Regions from separate parts of the Bacillus bruguierae genome, predicted to be linked through region 1. Evidence: predicted binding sites of a transcription regulator. Region 1 holds the regulator's gene; each other region holds the start of a gene.
The links. The regulator LexA, encoded in region 1, represses DNA repair genes until DNA is damaged. The targets are predictions, from matches to a motif close to CGAACATATGTTCG.

Region 2: the regulator LexA is predicted to act here: its motif matches at 2,850-2,863, upstream of recN (DNA repair protein RecN).
Region 3: the regulator LexA is predicted to act here: its motif matches at 1,921-1,934, upstream of uvrB (excinuclease ABC subunit UvrB).

The regions. Positions count from the first base shown of each region.
Region 1 is NZ_JBAWSX010000005.1:68,885-75,844, reverse strand. It holds gene WAZ07_RS10710 (bifunctional metallophosphatase/5'-nucleotidase) at 1-1,228, shown strand, start outside; gene WAZ07_RS10705 (DUF896 domain-containing protein) at 1,275-1,514, opposite strand; gene WAZ07_RS10700 (YneB family resolvase-like protein) at 1,560-2,216, opposite strand; gene lexA (transcriptional repressor LexA) at 2,358-2,978, shown strand; gene WAZ07_RS10690 (DUF4097 family beta strand repeat-containing protein) at 3,003-3,821, opposite strand; gene WAZ07_RS10685 (HAAS signaling domain-containing protein) at 3,827-4,372, opposite strand; gene WAZ07_RS10680 (PadR family transcriptional regulator) at 4,376-4,687, opposite strand; gene WAZ07_RS10675 (peptidoglycan-N-acetylglucosamine deacetylase) at 4,911-5,738, shown strand; partial or broken gene WAZ07_RS26220 (hypothetical protein) at 5,840-5,926, opposite strand; gene WAZ07_RS10670 (ABC transporter ATP-binding protein) at 6,212-6,960, opposite strand, start outside.
Region 2 is NZ_JBAWSX010000001.1:656,501-663,460, reverse strand. It holds gene spoIVB (SpoIVB peptidase) at 1-871, opposite strand, end outside; gene recN (DNA repair protein RecN) at 991-2,730, opposite strand; gene argR (arginine repressor ArgR) at 3,008-3,457, opposite strand; gene WAZ07_RS03355 (TlyA family RNA methyltransferase) at 3,613-4,452, opposite strand; gene dxs (1-deoxy-D-xylulose-5-phosphate synthase) at 4,456-6,348, opposite strand; gene WAZ07_RS03345 (polyprenyl synthetase family protein) at 6,605-6,960, opposite strand, start outside.
Region 3 is NZ_JBAWSX010000003.1:245,344-252,303, forward strand. It holds gene WAZ07_RS07860 (hypothetical protein) at 1-323, shown strand, start outside; gene WAZ07_RS07865 (amino acid permease) at 342-1,751, opposite strand; gene uvrB (excinuclease ABC subunit UvrB) at 2,006-3,988, shown strand; gene uvrA (excinuclease ABC subunit UvrA) at 3,994-6,864, shown strand.

The sequences.
Region 1 (6,960 bases):
TTTAGCCGCTAATATTATGAATAAACAAACAAGGAAACCTTATTTTGGAAATCCATATATAATTAAACATATACATCCAGATATAAAAATTGCTGTTTTAGGAGTAACAACGCATTACATTCCAAATTGGGAACAGCCTCATCATATTGAAGATGTAATATTCGAAAATGCACTCGAAACAACAAAACAGTGGGTTTCCTATATTAAAGAGCAAGAGCAACCACATTTACTCATTGCTGCCTACCACGGCGGTTTTGAACGTGACTTACAAACCGGAGAACCAACAGAGATTTTAACAGGGGAAAATCAAGGATATGAAATGTGTCAAGAAATTGAAGAAATTGATATTTTATTAACGGGGCATCAACATCGCTATATTGCTCATACAAAAGTAAATGGTGTAACTGTTCTACAAACTGGATCCAATGGCCGTTCATTAGGGAAAATCTATGTCACTTTAACAAAGAATCAAAACCAGTGGATGATTGAAGAATGTCATTCTGAATTATTACCTATTGAAGGTATTCCAGCAGATGAGAAGGTGCTTTCACTTGTGTCGACATATGAAGAGCGAACGCAAGAATGGTTAGACCAACCTATTGGCTCCATTATTGGTGATATGTTGATTCACGATGCGATGCAAACTCGCTTACAAGATTGCGCCTTTATCGAATTCATAAATAAAGTACAGATGGATGTATCCGGAGTAGATATTTCATGTACAAGTCTGTTTCATAACGAATCTTCCGGCTTTCCAAACCAGATTACAATGAGAGATATTGTTTCAAATTATATTTATCCAAATACATTAAAAGTTGTTCGCGTTACAGGAAAAGATATAAAAGAGGCACTTGAGTTAACTGCTGAATATTTCTCGTTAGATACAGATAGAAATATCATTGTAAACCCTGCATATATAGAACCAAAACCGCAGCATTATAATTACGATATGTGGGAAGGCATTTCATACATATTAAACATTTCAAAACCAGTAGGGGAAAGAGTCGTTTCCCTACAATATAAAGGCGCTCCTATTCACTTTCATCAAGAGTATGACGTTGTCATGAACAATTACCGTGCAAGCGGTGGCGGAAATTATGCTATGTATCAAAATAAGCCCATTATAAAAGATATACCAATTGATATGTCTGAGCTCATTGCAAATTACATATTAGAACGAAAGACAATCGAAGCGACAACGAATCATAATTGGAAAGTTGTTACATAACGAATTTTCCTATCAAACTAAAAAAAAGATGGGCTGCGCCCATCTTTTAATTTAATTTTGCTTTATCTTGTTTTTTTAATTCTTTTAACTTCTTCGGCGTAACGTCTTTACCTTCTTCATTAACGACTTTGATTGATTTCAATTCGTTTAACATATTTTGACGAAAGCCTTTTAAATATTGTTCACGGAGTGATTGACGCTCACGTTGCTCCTCTTCCGTTAAACCTTCTGCTTTTGCTTTTTTCGCTAAGAAATTAATGCGTTCAATGAGTTCGTGACTTAGCATCTCGAATCCCCTTTCTACTACAAACTGATTATTATCATACAATAGTTACTCTTGTTTATCAAGCAATTGCTTCGTATATTCCACATACCGGCGATGTACCGTCGCTTTTGATACATCATGACCAAAACCACGGAGCGTTGCTGCAATTTCTTCAAATGTTAACTCATTGCGGCGCAGACGAACAATCTCTTCAATAGGTACTTCTTTTTTCTCACGACCTGTGCTTAAATGCCGATTCTTCAAGTTTTTTTCGGGACGAAATCCATTTTCTACAGCTCGTTTCATTCCTCGTTTAATCTTTAAATTATGAATCTTTCTCTGGTATTCTTCTACTATACCAATAATATCAAGCACCATTGAATCTGAATCAGAAAGCTGCAATTCGCCATTATGTGCATGTGTATATACTTTTACTCCTTCTTTATTCAAACAATGCATTAAGGCAATTTTCGCATTCCCTCTTCCAAGACGCGTTTCATCTTGAATAAGGAGTACATCAACATGTTCATCACGAATGACATCTAGCACTTCTAAAATCCCATCTCGTTCGATACTATATCCGCTCGCTTTCTCTTCTACTACTCTTACAACATTCATGTCATACTGCCTAGCTAAATGCAATAATTCATCTTTTTGACGTACTAATGATGTTTCTTGCGCTTCTTTCGTTGTGCTCACACGTGCATAAATAATCGCATTCATTTCATACCCTCTTCTCTATCTCGCCTTTTACATCATATTTTACCATAAACGCAGCTTTTATTCGAACTTACGTTTGTAGAATGTTTTCTTGCATGTTATAATACAAATAAGAAAATTTATAGAAAACGAGGTGTGAAAAATATGGAGAAGTTAACGAAACGGCAACAAGACATTCTTGACTTCATTAAACAAAAAGTACAAGAAAAAGGTTATCCACCTTCCGTACGTGAAATCGGTCAAGCAGTCGGCCTTGCTTCTAGCTCTACTGTGCACGGACATTTATCTCGCTTAGAGGAAAAAGGATACATTCGCCGCGATCCAACAAAACCGAGAGCGATTGAAATTTTAGGAAACGACAATATCCAATCAGCTACGCAACCAGTCGTTCACGTACCGATTGTCGGAAAAGTTACAGCCGGCTTACCAATTACAGCAGTTGAAAGTGTAGAAGAACATTTTCCACTTCCAGCGAATCTCGTTTCAGGCTCAGATCAAGTATTTATGTTACGAATTTCTGGAGACAGTATGATTGAAGCAGGGATTTTTGACGGAGACTTAGTTGTTGTTCGCCAGCAGCAATCTGCATACAATGGTGAAATCGTTGTCGCCTTAACAGAAGACAACGAAGCTACGGTAAAACGTTTTTACAAAGAAAAAGATCATTTCCGCTTACAGCCAGAAAACTCTTCTTTAGAACCTATTATTTTAGATAACGTTTCTGTTATTGGAAAAGTAATTGGTGTCTATCGTCATTTACATTAAAAACAGACCAAATTTGGTCTGTTTTTAATTCGCTTCGATTGTCACAGAGCCGGCTGCTGTTTTCCCTTTAATCTGTATCTTTCCATTGCCTAAAGTAATTTCTTTATTTTCTTTCCCGAAAATCTGAACATCTCCTGCATGAGAAGCTCCTTTCACAACAGCATCTTTCGGCATTTCCTGCAGCTGAATACTGACATCTCCTGCTGCCGAATCCGCCTCAACACTATACTCTGGATTATGCTGCGTTATCTCTACACTTCCTGCCGCTGCCTCTGCATGCACTTTCCCTTCCACTTTATGAAGAACAACCTCTCCCGCACTAGATGACACTTTTACATTTTGCGCTTTCATTTCCTTCATTTCCACATCGCCCGCTGCTGAATGCACAGATATATCTTCGCCTTGAATATCTTGCACATGAATCGTTCCCGCTGCTGTCTTTGCTTCAATTTTATTATATACACGTTCAGGCACAATAACTGTAAGGCTTTCATCTTTCAAATCAAATGAAAAAAAAGAAAAATCGAATATATGCCTCTTTTTCGTTTTCACTTCCACTTGTAGCATTTCACCGTTCTCGTTTACGTCTAATTTTCGCTTTTCCTGATCGCCGCTATACCGAACCTCAAACAAATCAGTCTTACCTTTTTCAATCACAACATCTCCAACATCTGTGTCAACATGAATGTTTTTAATTTGCTCATTTTTAAATTGTTTCTGTTCCAATTTCTTTGTTTCTGCTGATCCATTTGCAGTTTTCATAAAAAAGGCTGAACTTGTAAAAAATAAACCGATTCCCCCAACTGCAATACAAATAATTGCTATCAGCACAATTTTTTTCATCTTATCTACTCTCCTTTAATTACTTTTAAATTCCAATATGCGTACTTAACAAAAAGTGTTTTAAACCAAATCGTACAATAATACGCAGCAATCCCTAAAAGTAAACCAACACCGAAGAGTATAATAATGGCAAATACATCAGATAAAATAAAAATTTGAGCGAAAACAATTTTTGTTAACAGAAGAAGTGGTGATAAAACAAATACAACACCAACTGCCCAAAGCGTTAAAATAAGACTCCCAATCGCTAGTAACGGACCTAACACAACAACCAAATTTAAAAAACTGAGTCCAATAATTGCTACAATTGCTCTTGCCAAGTTAGAAAAAGTTGGATTATGCTTCACCTGCTCTATACGATGAGACGCTAACGTTTCCTTAGCAATTGCCTTAGGGAAACCAAGTGCTTTTATAATTTCTTCCTCTGTTTTCCCTTCTTCCATTCCAAATTGAAAATGTTCCTCGTAGTCATATAAAATATCATTCCGCTCTTCTTCTGGTAACTTCCTAAGATGTTCTGATAATTCTTGAAGAAATTTCTCTTTAGTCATCCCTTACACCTCTTCAATAATTTCTTGTACTCCCCTTGCAAAATCACGCCATTCTGTCACAAGTGCATTGAGCTGATCTGCTCCTTGATTTGTTAACTGATAATACTTACGCGGAGGCCCTTCCGATGATTCTCTTAAATATGTCTGAAAGTATCCTTCTTTCGTTAAACGACGTAACAAAGGATACACTGAGCCTTCAGATATTAAAAATTTATTTGAAATTTGCTGCACTAACTCATAGCCATAGCAATCTCGTTTCCTTACAAGTGCAAGAACACAAAGCTCCAATACCCCTTTTTTAAATTGAACATTCAAAGGTAATCCTCCTCTCCATCCAGTACTGTTCAATGCAAGATACCTTATTAATTATAATATATCATTCAGTATTGAACATCACAAGGTACTATTCCGTTTTTTTACAAAATAGAGAAAATCCCTCTCATTGAGGAATTCTTCATTCTCTCCTAACCAAACTACAATTATTGACATATAAAAGTTTTAAAGAGATTGTTATCTTTTCTAAGGAGGTATTTTAATGATGTACGATTTTTATCCAAACCAAATAGTAGTTCCCTTTCAATATGTTCCTTATTATAATATTCCATGCGACACTTCCTCTGTAAAAATTCCTTACCCACTTGTTCAAAATACATTTTATCCTTTAAATTACGTGGAGACCGTTCCTATCTCACAAAAGAGTTCAACAGTCAGGGGCTCATGGACTCCTTTTTCATGGGTAGAAAAATATGCATATGCGTTTGCAGGACCTTATAACAAGGCCGAAGTTGCTCTCACATTCGATGATGGTCCAGATACTCTCTACACTCCTCAAGTATTAGATAAATTGAAAAAACATGGTGTAAAAGCGACGTTTTTTCTATTAGGTGAAAATGCTGAAAGATATCCTAAAGTTGTAGAACGGATTGTTAACGAAGGGCATATCGTGGGAAATCATACTTATAATCATCCTAATTTAATAAAAGTAGGTGATAAACAATATCATGAACAGGTTTTAAATACAGAAAAAATATTACAAAAGCTAACCGGATACTCCCCTAAATTCTTCCGGCCTCCTTATGGAATTATAAATGAAAATCAAGTGAAGTGGGCTACCGAACAAAACTTTATGATTATTCAATGGAGTGTAGATACATTAGATTGGAAAGGCTTAAATGCCAAAGAAGTTACTAACAAAGTATTAGGGAATGCTTTTCCTGGAAGTATCCTCTTGCAACACACTGCACCAGGGGGGAATTTACAGGGGTCCGTAGACGCTCTCGACCGATTTATTCCTGACCTTACATCTAACGGAGCACGGTTCGTGACTCTCCCCAAAATGTTTAATACTTCAAAGCAAAGACTATAAAGTAAACTTTCCATCAAGAAAAAGTGGTTTACCCACAAAAATAAAAACCCCTCAACACGCTGCATGTTGAGGGGTCGGGTCTCTTAGTAAAGAGTCATATATTAATCGCGTTCCCATTGATGAACTTGCGTACGGAACATATCCCATTCAATTTCTTTCACTTTAATGAAATGTAAATGGACACCTAACGTACCGCAACTTACTTCACCTACTGTTTTTCATTTCATACCTATACTAATATAGCTCGTAAATCAACTATATATATTCATTTTAATTTCTCGACCTGCTATGCAGAATACAATATGTACTCCTTTTGTTTTAAACATTGCATGTGGCAGGAAAAGGCCCTAACCGTTTCTATGCGCGGCCAAATGCTCTCGTCCCTCCCTTAAAAAGAAAGGAGGTTTTTATGTCGGTTTTTCAATTTGTATTTATTTAGTTCTGTCAAGACGTGCTACTAATACCTACTATCTCTAGACGCTAACTTCTACCTGATTTCCTAACAGTTTACTAAACATACCTCTTTCTTCTTTTGCCAATTGGACAAAGGCTCCTTTTTGAACGATTTCTCCCTTGTCTATTACAAGCACTTGATCAGCATTGCGTATCGTTGATAAACGGTGGGCAATAACGATAATAGTCATCTTTCCTTTTAATCTTTCTAGAGCAGTTTGAATTTTCGCTTCATTTTCCGTATCTAACGCACTTGTCGCTTCATCTAGCACTAGAATCGAAGGTTTTCTTAAAATAGCTCGTGCTAGTACAAGCCGTTGTCGTTCCCCTCCAGAAAGCCTAACTCCGCGATCTCCAATGAATGTATCAAGCCCTTGCGGAAGTCTTCGTACAAATTCAGCAGCTGCCGAAAATTCCAGCGCCTCCCAAATTTGTTCTTCACTTGCATTTGGTTCAATCATTAACAAATTTTCTCTTATGCTTGCATTGAATAAAAATGGATCTTGCGGAACATAACTAATAGATTTTCTTAATGACAATAAATTATCACTTGTGAGCGGAGTACCATCTATTAATATTTGTCCTTTTTCTGGCTGCATGAGTCCCATTAAAATATCAATTAAGGTACTTTTTCCAGCTCCCGAAGGACCGACAATAGCCGTCATGCAGTTGGAAGGTATCTCGAAATTGATATTTCGAAGAGCATATAAGGATTCCTGCGAGTTGTAGCGGAAATACATATTCCGGCATTCAATTCCTTGTTCTATAG
Region 2 (6,960 bases), on a different contig from region 1:
CAATAACTTCATGATCTGGTGAGAATCTCGCTAATTTTTCACCAGGATCTCCATTGCTCCCACGTTCAATAGACGTTACTGTCGAACGAACAATTTGTCCATCTTCAACTTGAATTGGTTTTTTCGTATCATTGTCAGAAATCACGTGACCAAGCGCGCCGTATTTCATTGATTCCGGATGAATAAATGTCATCGTTCCAATGCCTGCAGCTGAATCACGAATGTACAATCCAATTCGATATGACTGTTCTCCGCCATCTTTTTGTGGAGTTAATTTTGTTCGAATATATTTCCCATCTCTTAGCAAGACAAGATTAAGCGATTCTCCTGTTTTCCCGCTATCATGAATAAATGGTGCAATATCACTCATTCGTTCAATTGTCTTACCGTTTATTTCAGTAATCATATCCCCTACTTGCACACCTGCAAGTTCACCTGGGGATACCTTTCCTTTTTCCGTTTGAATTAAATGATGCCCTACAACAAGTACCCCTTTTGCATTTAATTTCACTCCAATTGATTGCCCACCTGGAACTATTTTAAAATCTTTTAATACTTTCACATTTACTTTTTTTACGGGTAATCCTGCAAGCTCATAAACCATAGCAGCTTCTCCGCTTTCATGCGCATTTACCGCAATTGTTTTTTCACTAGCATGCCCAGAAGCAATTGTAAAAATAGTTTCATCAGTTGATTTTGTTTGAAATACAGGTAAAGAAGATACTTGTGAATCTTGATCTTGAAATATAACAAGTTGCTTTGGAAGTAAAATAAACGCGCGAAGCGGTTTATAACACCCAATAAAGACAAGCGAAACAAGGAGACAGATCCCTATGATTTTTCGAAATTTCTCTAATTTCAATCTTTTCACTCTCCTCGCTCCTACCCCACATTCAGCCTAGCGGCTTCATTATTTAATGTCTCCTTGCTATCCTTTCTTTATAACCGGAAGAATTAAGAAATCATTATTGTTAACAAAAAAGCTATCCATTATTGGATAGCCTCTGCTGCTTGTTTAAAACGATGCGCCTGCGAAAGTAACTCTCTTGCATGTTCTGTCGTTAAATCAGTAATTTCCACACCAGAAATCATGCGAGCAATTTCCGTTACTTTTTCATCTTGACTAAGTACAGTAACAGATGTAACAGTGCGTTCATTTACAATTTGTTTCCGAATAAATAAGTGAGAATCTGCCATAGACGCAACTTGTGGCAAATGTGTAATACATAGCACTTGTGAATTAACAGAAACACGATAAATCTTTTCAGCAATCGCCTGTGCAACGCGCCCGCTTACTCCAGTGTCTACCTCATCAAAAATAACAGAGGCAACACCTTGATGTTTAGAAAAAATACTCTTTAACGCTAATATAATACGGGATAATTCCCCTCCTGAAGCTACTTTAGAAAGCGGCTTTAACGGTTCTCCTGGATTCGTAGAAATATAAAATTCTACATCGTCATACCCATCTTGTGTCATTTTGACAGGAGCTCCTTCGACAAGAGGATCGTCAATTGTCCCTTCTTTTTTCTTTATCATCACTTCGAATTTTGTTTTTTCCATGTACAGTTCTTTTAATTCTTGATGAATTGCCGTTGTTAATCGATTCGCAAGGTTACGACGCATATCACTTAGTAGTGTCGCTTCTTTCACTATAAGCTGCTCGATGTCTTTTAGTTTCCTTTTCGTCGTTTCAATGTGTACATCTTTATTTTCAATCGTAAATATCTCTTTTTCGATTTCATCCGCATACGCTAAAATCTCTTCTACAGTATTTCCATATTTACGCTTTAACATACGAATTTCATTTAAACGTGTTTCAATTTCATCTAAACGATTTGGATCGTATTCCATCATATCTAACTTTTCGCGGAGTTGATATGCTACTTCTTCTAATAAATAATAACTATTCGCAATCGCATCGTAGTTTTCTTGATATGCAGTATCTAAATCCGTAATGCTCTCCATCTGGTTCATCGCATTCCGAATATGATCTAAACCAGAATGATCTTCCGTTAAAGAACGATACGAATCACCCAGTGCCTTATAAATCTTTTCGAAGTTCGAAATCTTCAATCGTTCTTCTAATAAATTTTGCTCTTCATCTATTTTCAAATCCGCATTTCGAATCTCTTCATGTTGAAATTGAATTAAATCTAAACGATGTGCCATTTGTTGCTCATTTTCTGTTAAAGAGTGCAATTGTTTTTTTAATTGCTCATATTCCCTATACACATTTTGATACTTTTCTAACTGAACTAAAATATGATCTCCCTCAAAATGATCAAGCATAAATAAATGGCGGTCTTCATTCATTAAATCTTGCGTTTCATGTTGTCCATGAATGTCAACAAGCGTTTTTCCAATTTCCTTTAATGTACTTAATGTAACAAGCTTTCCATTGACGCGGCATACGCTTTTCCCATTCACAGAAATATCCCGTTTTAAAATTATCATGCCATCTTCAATTTCAATATCAAGCTCTTCTGCTTTCATGGCACAAGGATGCTGTTCATCTTCAATATAAAATAACCCTTCAATTTCAGCTTTATCTGTCCCATAACGTACAAATTCCGCTGAGCCGCGTCCTCCAACAAGAAGACTAATCGCATCAATAATGATGGATTTTCCTGCGCCCGTTTCACCACTTAAAACAGTGAGCCCTTTTTGAAAAGAGATATTTAATGATTCAATAATAGCAAAGTTTCTAATCGATAATTCCGATAACAATGCCTCATTCACCTCGTTATTTCATTCACACTCCACACGGGAGGCTTAAACTATTCACACATACATTCTTCTGTTACTTTTTTCATGAAGAATATGTTATGTAACCTGCTTCATTGTAACAAACATTTGTTTTTACGGTCAATGTAACAATACTGATATTCCTATATGGAAATATATATTTTCACATGCTATTTTAGGATTTTTATTTCTCCATAACAAAAATATCTTGTCTACTTTTTTACTCTTCTGAGCAATAAAGCAAACAAGATTCTTTTTGTTACAGCATATTTAAAAAGCGATTTGATACAACCCCTGTATCTTCAGGTGTACGGCAAATAATTAAACACGTATCATCACCGCAAATTGTGCCAATAATTTCATCCCACTCTAAATGATCAATCAGCGCACCGAGAGCATGTGCATTACCTGGCAATGTCTTTAACACAAGCATATGACCAGCTGTATCTAATTTAACAAACGAATCAACAAGATTGCGTTTTAATTTTTGAAGTGGATTAAAACGTTGATCCGCTGGTAAGCTATATTTATACCGCCCATCATGAAGTGGTACCTTTACTAAATGTAATTCTTTAATATCTCGCGATACCGTTGCTTGTGTTACATTAAAACCTTCATTACGTAAAATATCCACTAGTTCGTCTTGCGTTTCAATTTCTTTATTCGCAATAATTTCTCGAATTTTAATATGGCGCTGCCCTTTATTCATATTTTTGCACCTCGCACTATCTCTTACCGTAGTTTTACCATTATTATACTTCACTTATTTATGTTAACGTATAATTGGCTACTTGTACATAATTGTTTTTACAATCATTATACAATTCTAACTTTCTATATGAGTAAAAAGAGGAACAACAATTGTTATTCCTCTTTTCCCTTTTTCTTCAAGGCTTCGTGAGCTTCTGTTACAACTTCCTCTACTCGAATAGGAGATTGATTTTCTCCTTGTTCACGCTCACCATACCATTTTAAATGAATTAAAAATTCAATGTTCCCATCTCCACCTGTAATTGGAGAAAACGTTAAGTTTTGAACATCGTAACCTTCTGCCAGTGCAAAATCGACAATCATTTCTATAACTGCTTCATGTACTTTACGGTCCCGAACAATTCCCTTTTTCCCCACTTGCTCTCGCCCGGCTTCAAATTGCGGCTTAATAAGCGCCGCAACCTCACCACCAGGTGTTAACATCGTTTTTAATACAGGTAAAATTAATTTCAAAGATATAAACGATACATCAATGCTTGCAAATTGCGGTAATCCTTGCTGCAAATCAGCAGGTGTTACATAACGAAAATTCGTCCGTTCCATTACGACAACACGCTCGTCTTGTCTTAGTTTCCATGCAAGTTGGTTATATCCTACATCTAAAGCGTATGATAGCTTTGCACCATTTTGCAAAGCACAATCCGTAAATCCACCCGTTGATGAACCAATATCGAGCATAATTTTATCTTGCAAATCTATATGAAACGTCTCTAACGCCTTCTCTAACTTATATCCACCACGACTTACATAGCGCATTACTTGTCCTTTTACTGTAATTTCTGTATCTTGTGGTATTTTTTCACCTGGTTTATCTAGACGCATTTCATTTGCATATACAAGACCTGCCATAACAGCACGCTTCGCTTTTTCTCTTGTTTCAACAAGTCCTCGTTCTACTAATAGTACATCTACTCGTTCTTTTTTTCCGCTCATTTGTTACGCCCTTTTTTGTTTTAATGGAATCATTGTACAAATGCGTTCAACAACTGCATCTGCTGTTAAGTCAATTTCTTCAAGAAGTTTAGAGACACTGCCGTGTTCAATGAAATGATCTGGGATACCCATACACTCAATTAGCGCATTATGATATCCATGCTCACTAGAAAACTCTAACACACCAGAACCAAACCCTCCAATTAAACATGCCTCTTCAATTGTTAAAATCGGCATATTCTTTCCTAATAGCTCATGCAAGTATGCTTCGTCCATCGGCTTAATAAAGCGAGCATTCACAACCTTTACAGAAATCCCTTTCTTCTCAAGTGATTCTGCCGCTTCCATTGCCATCGGAATTGTCGTACCAAATGTTAGAATTGCTGCTTGTGACCCTTCACGAAGCGTTTCCCATGTACCGATTGGAATTTCTTTAAACTCTTTATCCATCAGTACACCAATTCCATTTCCACGCGCATAACGAAGCGCAATCGGTCCATTTTCGTAATTGATTGCTGTATATACCATATGTTGACCTTCATTTTCATCTTTCGGCATCATCAAAACAATATTCGGAAGATGACGTAAAAATGCAATATCAAATATACCTTGATGCGTTTCTCCATCAGCTCCTACTAATCCCGCTCGATCAATCCCGAAAAAGACATTTAAATTTTGGCGACATACATCGTGAACAACTTGATCATAGGCACGTTGTAAAAATGTAGAATAAATCGCTAAAAACGGCTTCATGCCTTGCGTTGCTAAACCAGCTGCCATTGTTACTGCGTGTTGCTCAGCAATCCCTACATCAAACATACGATTAGGAAATTCTTTTGCAAATTTTTCAAGCTTTGATCCAACTGGCATTGCTGGCGTTACAGCAACGATACGTTGATCATTCTTTGCCAATTTGCGAACTGCTTCACTAACAACGGAACTCCATGCCGGTGCAGCTTCTTTTGGCTTCACAAAATCACCAGACTCAATTTTGTACGGTCCTGTACCATGCCAAGTTCCAATTACATCACTTTCAGCTGGCTTATAGCCTTTTCCTTTTTTCGTAATGACATGAACAAGTACAGGCCCTTTCGTTTTCTTTGCATATTGAAGATTTTCAAATAAACTTTCATAATCATGTCCATCAACAGGCCCTAAATATGTGAAGCCTAACTCTTCAAAAAACACACCCGAAACGAGTAAATATTTCAAGCTATCTTTTACTTTTTCAGCCGTTGCAGCTACTTTACCGCCAACAGCTGGAATTTTCTTCAATAAGTATTCTAGTTCATCTTTTACCCATTGATATTTTCCTGCTGTACGTAAACGTCCAAGTACGTTATGCAATGCACCAACGTTTGGTGCAATCGACATTTCATTATCATTTAAAATAACTGTCATATCTGTTTGTTCATGTCCAATATGATTTAGTGCTTCCAGCGCCATACCACCTGTTAATGCACCATCACCAATAATAGGAACAATATACTCTTTCGTTTTCTTTAAATCACGAGCAAGTGCCATTCCCATGGCAGCAGATAAGGAAGTAGAGCTATGTCCCGTTTCCCATACATCATGTTCACTTTCACAACGCTTTGGAAAACCACACAAACCTTTATATTGTCTTAATGTGCCAAATTCCTTTGCACGCCCCGTTAAGATTTTATGTACATAGGATTGATGTCCTACATCCCATAAAAATTTATCCCTTGGACTATTGAATACTTTATGCAAAGCAATTGTGAGTTCTACTACACCTAGATTTGGAGCAATATGTCCACCTGTTTGAGAAAGCTCTTCAATTAAAAACTTTCGAATATCTTCGCTTAACGCTTCTAGTTCGCTTATAGACATATCCTTCAAAAAACTAGGATTTTGAATTTGCGTCAGATCCACAAGGATCACTCACTTTCGTTTCATAATCTGTCGTCATATCAACTATTATACATCCGTAAAACATGGTTGTACTTAATTGAATTACCAAAATCAAGCATATTCTTTATTTTATACGATGAAAAAAGAGCCGCTAACACAAAGTGATAACGGCAATGTAATCTACGTATATTTTTGCCAATAAAAAGAAAAGAAAAACCTTTGTCTACATTTATACCATAAAATCCTGAATGGCTCAACAAATGAAAACATTCTTATACTAGTGGTTGCGTTTTGCAATTAAATCGCAAATTACTAACAAATATTCATCTTGTAATTGTAAAGAAGAAATTGCATCTTTTGCTTTTATAATTGTTTCTTCCAAAATTTTCTTCGCTTCTTCTACTGTAAATAACGTTGTATATGTACTTTTTTCATTTGTCATATCGCTTCCGACTGGTTTCCCAATCTCTTCTTCCGTTCCTTCTACATCTAGAATATCATCACGAATTTGAAAAGCAAGTCCGACATACTTCGCAAAAGCAAGTAATTTTTCTTGTTGCTCAGCCCTAGCCCCTGATAATAACGCACCAGCTAATACGGCAAATTCTAATAAACGTCCAGTTTTATGCTTAT
Region 3 (6,960 bases), on a different contig from region 1:
AACGAATGATTGCAAAGTGGCGGGGAGAAGCACTGCCAATGACACAAGAGGAAGTAGAATTAACAGGCTGGGCATATACGAAGCAAGAGTTGTTACATTGGGGGATTCACTTTATTGTATTTGCGGGTGTGCACATTGTGTTTTTCTTTCTGTATGGATTAGTACCACTTGAAAACATATCAAGTTGGGATGCTGATATATTTTTAAATGAAACTGTGAATCGTGTAAGTAAAGTGTGGAGAATCGTTTTCGGTGTAGATACGCTTATTACTCTTTCTTACGTTATCTTTCCGAAAAAGAAAAAAGAAGTGTTGTCTCGTTAAAGACAACACTTCTTTTTATTAGGCAACGTCTTCTTTTTGCTCATTTTTCAGCGTACTATTTTTATAACCGTAGCTGAAATATACAACTAATCCGATAATTAACCAAACGACAAAGCCGATCCATGTTGTTGCAGGAAGTTGTAATGTTAAGTATCCGCAGAATAGAATTGCTAATATCGGAACCAATGGTACGAATGGTACTTTAAAAGCACGCGGCAACTCTGGTTGTTTTTTTCGTAAGATGATAACGCCGATTGATACAACGATGAATGCGAATAATGTACCGATGTTTGTTAGCTCTGCTAGCTTGTCCAATGGAACAAATCCAGAAAAGAAAGCAACCATAGCTGCTGTAATCCAGCTGTTCATAACAGGTGTTTGCGTTTTTTGATTTACGCGAGAAAATGCTTTTGGTAGTAAGCCATCACGGCTCATTGCATAAAATAAACGAGTTTGTCCATATAGCATAACGAGTAATACTGTTGTAATCCCAGCAATTGCTCCTAAAGAGATAAGTCCAGCAATCCAATCTTGATGAATATATTGCAAAGCATATGCAACAGGGTTCTTTACGTTTAATTGGTTGTAGGGAACGATTCCTGTCAATACTAATGAAACAACGATATATAAGATTGTGCAGATTGCTAAGGAAGCAATAATACCAATTGGCATATTACGCTGTGGATTTTTTACTTCTTCAGCAGCTGTTGATACAGCGTCAAATCCGATATAAGCAAAGAATACAGTTGCTGCTCCAGTTGTTACGCCAGAGAAGCCAAATGGCATGAATGGCGTCCAGTTCTCGGGTTTTACATAGAAAGCACCAACGCCGATGAATAGAAGAACAACAAAAATTTTGATAGCTACCATAATGGCATTGAAGCGAGCTGATTTTTTTGCGCCTCTTGTTAATAACAATGTCATGATAAAAATAATACAAATTGCTGGTACGTCTACGTATGTGCCAGCTGCAGGATTATAAGCGCTGGTTAAAGCGTGAGGCAATTTAATACCAAATCCAGCTAATAATCCTTGGAAATATCCTGACCAACCAGATGCAACGGCTGAAGATGCCAATCCGTATTCTAGAATTAAGTCCCAACCTAAAATCCAAGCAATGATTTCTCCAAATGTTGCATAGCTGTAAGTGTAAGCACTACCTGATACCGGTACAGTTGAAGCAAATTCGGAATAACATAATGCCGCAAATACACAGGCTAAACCGGATAAAATAAACGATAAAATAAGTGCTGGTCCTGCATGTTTTGCTGCTGCAACGCCGGTAAGAACGAAGATGCCTGTTCCAATAATAGCCCCGACTCCCAACATTGTTAAATCAAATGCACCTAGCTCCTTTTTTAAAGAAGCGCCTTTCTGCTGCGATTGCGCTAGCAGTGCAGAAATCGATTTTTTTCGAAATAGATCCATATAAGCTCCCTCACCCTCTAGTTGTTGTAATATTCTGAACTTTACGTTCGATTTGTCGTATAATGTCGAATCTTTAAACGTATTGTAATATGAAAAGTGGGTGTTGTAAATATTAATTTTTTAGAAAATTCTACCTATACAAAAAATAATTCGTTGTCGAATTGTTTATCGAATATTTGTTCGTTTTTTGGTTTTTTCATGAGTGTTCGTGTTAAAATGAAAATACAGATTTTTTACGAGGAGGGCGGATTTATTTGGAACATCAATTTGAAATTGTCTCAGAATATTCTCCGCAAGGTGATCAGCCAAGAGCGATAGAGCAGCTGGTAGCTGGGATCAAAAATGGTAAGAAACATCAAGTGTTGCTTGGAGCGACAGGAACGGGTAAGACATTTACGATTTCAAATGTCATTAAAGAAGTGAAGAAGCCAACACTTGTAATGGCTCATAATAAAACGTTAGCAGGACAGTTATACAGTGAGCTCAAAGATTTTTTTCCGAACAATGCGGTTGAATATTTTGTTAGTTACTACGACTATTATCAACCGGAAGCATATGTACCACAAACAGATACATTTATTGAAAAAGACGCAAAAATTAATGATGAGATTGATAAATTGCGTCACTCAGCGACATCGGCTTTATTTGAAAGAGATGATGTTATTATTGTAGCGAGTGTGTCTTGTATTTACGGTTTAGGTTCTCCAGAAGAATATAGTGAACTTGTTGTTTCTTTACGCGTTGGTATGGAGAAAGATCGCAATCAATTGCTTCGTGAACTTGTTGATGTGCAGTATGGCCGTAATGATATTGACTTCCAGCGTGGGACGTTTCGCGTGCGCGGTGATGTAGTTGAAATCTTCCCGGCATCTCTTGATGAGCATTGTATCCGAATTGAATTTTTTGGTGATGAAATTGATCGTATCAGGGAAGTAAATGCATTAACAGGTGAAGTATTAGCAGAACGTGAGCATGTGGCAATTTTTCCGGCATCTCACTTCGTTACACGCGAAGAAAAGATGAAAGTTGCCATCGAAAATATTGAAAAAGAATTAGAAGAACGCTTAAAAGAATTAAATGATAACGGTAAATTGTTAGAAGCGCAGCGGATAGAGCAGCGGACACGTTACGATTTAGAAATGATGCGTGAGATGGGCTTTTGTTCAGGGATTGAGAACTACTCCCGTCATTTGACACTTCGCCCAGCTGGTTCAACACCGTATACATTATTAGATTATTTTCCTAAAGATTTTCTCATCGTGATGGATGAATCGCATGTATCAGTGCCACAAGTAAGAGCGATGTATAACGGAGATCAGGCGCGTAAGCAAGTGCTTGTTGATCATGGATTTCGTCTGCCATCAGCGCTTGATAACAGACCGCTTATGTTTGAAGAGTTTGAAGAGAAAACGAATCAAGTTGTGTATGTATCAGCAACGCCGGGTCCATATGAGCTTGAGCATTCACCAAAAGTGGTGGAACAAATTATTCGTCCAACAGGGCTTTTGGATCCAAAAATCGATGTTCGTCCAATAGAAGGACAAATTGATGATTTATTAGGAGAAATTCATGACCGAATTGCCAAGAATGAGCGTGTGCTAATTACGACATTAACAAAGAAAATGTCGGAGGATTTAACTGATTACTTGAAGGATGTTGGCATTAAAGTAAACTACTTGCATTCTGAAATTAAGACGTTAGAACGAATTGAAATTATTCGCGATCTTCGATTAGGAAAGTTTGATGTGCTTATTGGCATTAACTTACTTCGTGAAGGACTAGACATTCCCGAAGTATCGCTTGTAGCTATATTAGATGCAGATAAAGAAGGATTCCTTCGTTCAGAGCGTTCGCTTATTCAGACGATTGGTCGTGCAGCTCGTAATGCAAACGGTCATGTTGTGATGTATGCAGACCGAATTACAAAATCGATGGAAATTGCAATTGAAGAAACGAAGCGTCGTCGTCAAATTCAAGAAGCATATAATGAAAAGCATGGCATTACACCGAAAACAATTCAAAAAGAGGTGCGCGATGTCATCCGTGCAACGATGGCTGCGGAAGATACCGAAACGTATGAGACAGCATCACTAGTTTCTAAGAAAATGACGAAAAAAGAACGAGAAAATGTAATTGCAAAAATGGAAGCGGAAATGAAAGAAGCTGCAAAAGCGCTTGATTTTGAGCGAGCAGCTGAGCTTCGTGATTTATTATTAGAACTAAAAGCAGAAGGGTGAAGGCAATGAGTAAAGATTTTATCGTTGTAAAAGGTGCGAGAGCCCACAACTTAAAAAATATAGATGTCACCATTCCGAGAAATCAGCTTGTTGTTGTAACAGGGCTATCCGGTTCAGGGAAATCGTCGTTAGCGTTTGATACGATTTATGCAGAAGGACAGCGCCGTTATGTAGAATCGCTATCGGCGTATGCACGTCAATTTTTAGGGCAAATGGATAAACCGGATGTCGATGCAATTGAAGGGTTATCGCCGGCGATTTCAATTGACCAAAAAACGACGAGTCGCAATCCGCGTTCAACAGTTGGAACGGTGACGGAGATTTATGATTATTTACGTTTATTATTTGCGCGTGTCGGAACACCGATCTGTCCAAATCATGGCATTGAAATTACATCGCAAACAATTGAGCAAATGGTAGATCGTATTTTAGAATATCCAGAACGTACGAAGCTGCAAGTGCTCGCACCGATTGTATCGGGACGTAAAGGTGCGCATGTAAAGCTATTAGAAGATATTAAAAAGCAAGGATATGTCCGCGTTCGCATTGATGGAGAAATGCTTGATATATCGGAAGAAATTACGTTAGATAAAAATAAAAAACATTCCATTGAAGTCGTGATTGACCGTATTGTGGTGAAAGAAGGAATTGCAGGTCGCCTTGCCGATTCATTAGAAACGGCTTTGAAGCTTGGTGAAGGCCGCGTTTTAATTGATGTGATTGGAGAAGAGGAGTTGCTGTTTAGTGAGCATCACGCTTGTCCGTATTGCGGGTTCTCCATCGGTGAACTTGAGCCGCGCATGTTTTCTTTCAACAGTCCGTTCGGTGCGTGTCCGTCTTGTGATGGCCTTGGTTCAAAGTTAGAAGTAGATCTTGATTTAGTCATTCCAAACTGGGATTTATCATTAAATGATCATGCAATCGCACCTTGGGAGCCAACAAGCTCACAATATTATCCGCAATTGTTGCAGTCTGTTTGTAACCATTATGGCATTGATATGGATGCATCAGTAAAAGATATTCCGAAGCATTTGTTTGAAAAAGTGTTGTACGGAAGCGGAGAAGAAAAAGTGTATTTCCGCTATGTGAACGACTTTGGCCAAGTGAAGGAAAGCGAGATTATTTTTGAAGGTGTAATTCCGAACATTGAGCGCCGTTACCGAGAAACGAGCTCCGATTATATTCGTGAGCAAATGGAAAAATATATGGCGGAGCAAGCTTGTCCAAAATGTAAAGGCGCTCGTTTGAAGCCGGAAACTTTAGCTGTTTTTGTAGGTGGAAAAACGATTGCGGAAGTGGCGCAGTTTTCTGTGCAGGATGCGCATGAATTCTTTACAAATATTGAATTAACGGAAAAGCAACAAAGTATTGCGAAACTTATTTTGCGTGAAATTAAAGAGCGTCTTAGCTTCTTAATTAACGTGGGACTTGATTATTTAACGCTTAGCCGTGCAGCTGGAACATTATCGGGCGGAGAAGCGCAGCGTATTCGCTTAGCGACGCAAATCGGTTCGAGCTTAACGGGCGTATTATATATTCTTGATGAACCTTCTATTGGTTTACATCAGCGTGATAACGATCGCTTAATTCAAACACTGAAAAATATGCGTGATTTAGGAAATACGCTTATCGTTGTTGAGCATGATGAAGATACGATGATGGCTGCGGATTATTTATTAGATATTGGTCCTGGTGCAGGTATTCATGGCGGGCAAGTTGTTTCAGCTGGGACGCCGCAAGAAGTAATGCATGATGACAATTCGTTAACAGGACAATACTTATCAGGTAAAAAGTTTATTCCGGTTCCGCTGGAGCGCCGCAAAGGTGATGGGCGTAAGATTGAGGTTATTGGAGCGAAGGAAAATAACTTGAAAAATGCGAAGATGTCATTTCCGCTTGGTACATTTGTTGCTGTAACGGGTGTATCTGGTTCAGGGAAAAGTACATTAATTAATGAAGTGCTATATAAAGCAGTGGCTCAAAAACTATATAAATCGAAGAGTAAGCCTGGTATGCATAAGGAAATTAAGGGCCTTGAGCATTTAGACAAGGTAATTGATATTGATCAATCACCAATTGGGCGTACACCGCGTTCTAACCCAGCAACATATACAGGTGTGTTTGATGATATTCGTGATGTGTTTGCGCAAACGAATGAAGCAAAGGTACGCGGTTATCAAAAAGGCCGCTTTAGCTTTAACGTAAAAGGTGGCCGCTGCGAAGCGTGCCGCGGTGATGGGATTATTAAAATTGAAATGCACTTCTTACCAGATGTGTACGTTCCGTGTGAAGTTTGTCACGGAAAACGTTATAATCGTGAAACATTGGAAGTAAAATATAAAGATAAAAACATTTCTGACGTGTTAGAGATGACAATTGAAGATGGGGTAGAGTTCTTTGCGAATATCCCAAAAATTAAACGTAAGCTCCAAACGCTTGTGGATGTAGGGCTTGATTATATGAAGCTCGGTCAGCCGGCAACGACGTTATCGGGCGGAGAAGCACAGCGCGTGAAGTTAGCATCTGAGCTGCACCGCCGTTCAACAGGCCGCACGTTGTACATTTTAGATGAACCGACAACGGGGCTTCATGCACATGATATTGCGCGTCTGTTAAAAGTGCTTCAGCGTCTTGTTGATAATGGTGAAACTGTACTTGTTATTGAACATAACTTAGATGTCATTAAAACGGCAGATTATCTGATTGACCTTGGTCCTGAAGGCGGAGATAAGGGCGGACAAATTGTTGCTACAGGTACGCCGGATCAGGTTGTGAAAGAAGAGCGATCTTACACAGGAAAGTATTTAAAAGGTGTTTTAGAACGTGATAAAGCACGTATGAAAGAAAAAGTAAAAGAAGTAGAATTAACACAGTAAAGAAACATGTAACAGAGGGGCTGTGCTTCTCTGTTACATGTTTTCTGCTATCCCGCATTAACGGGCAGTAATCCCCCACCTCAAGATTGAGAGAGA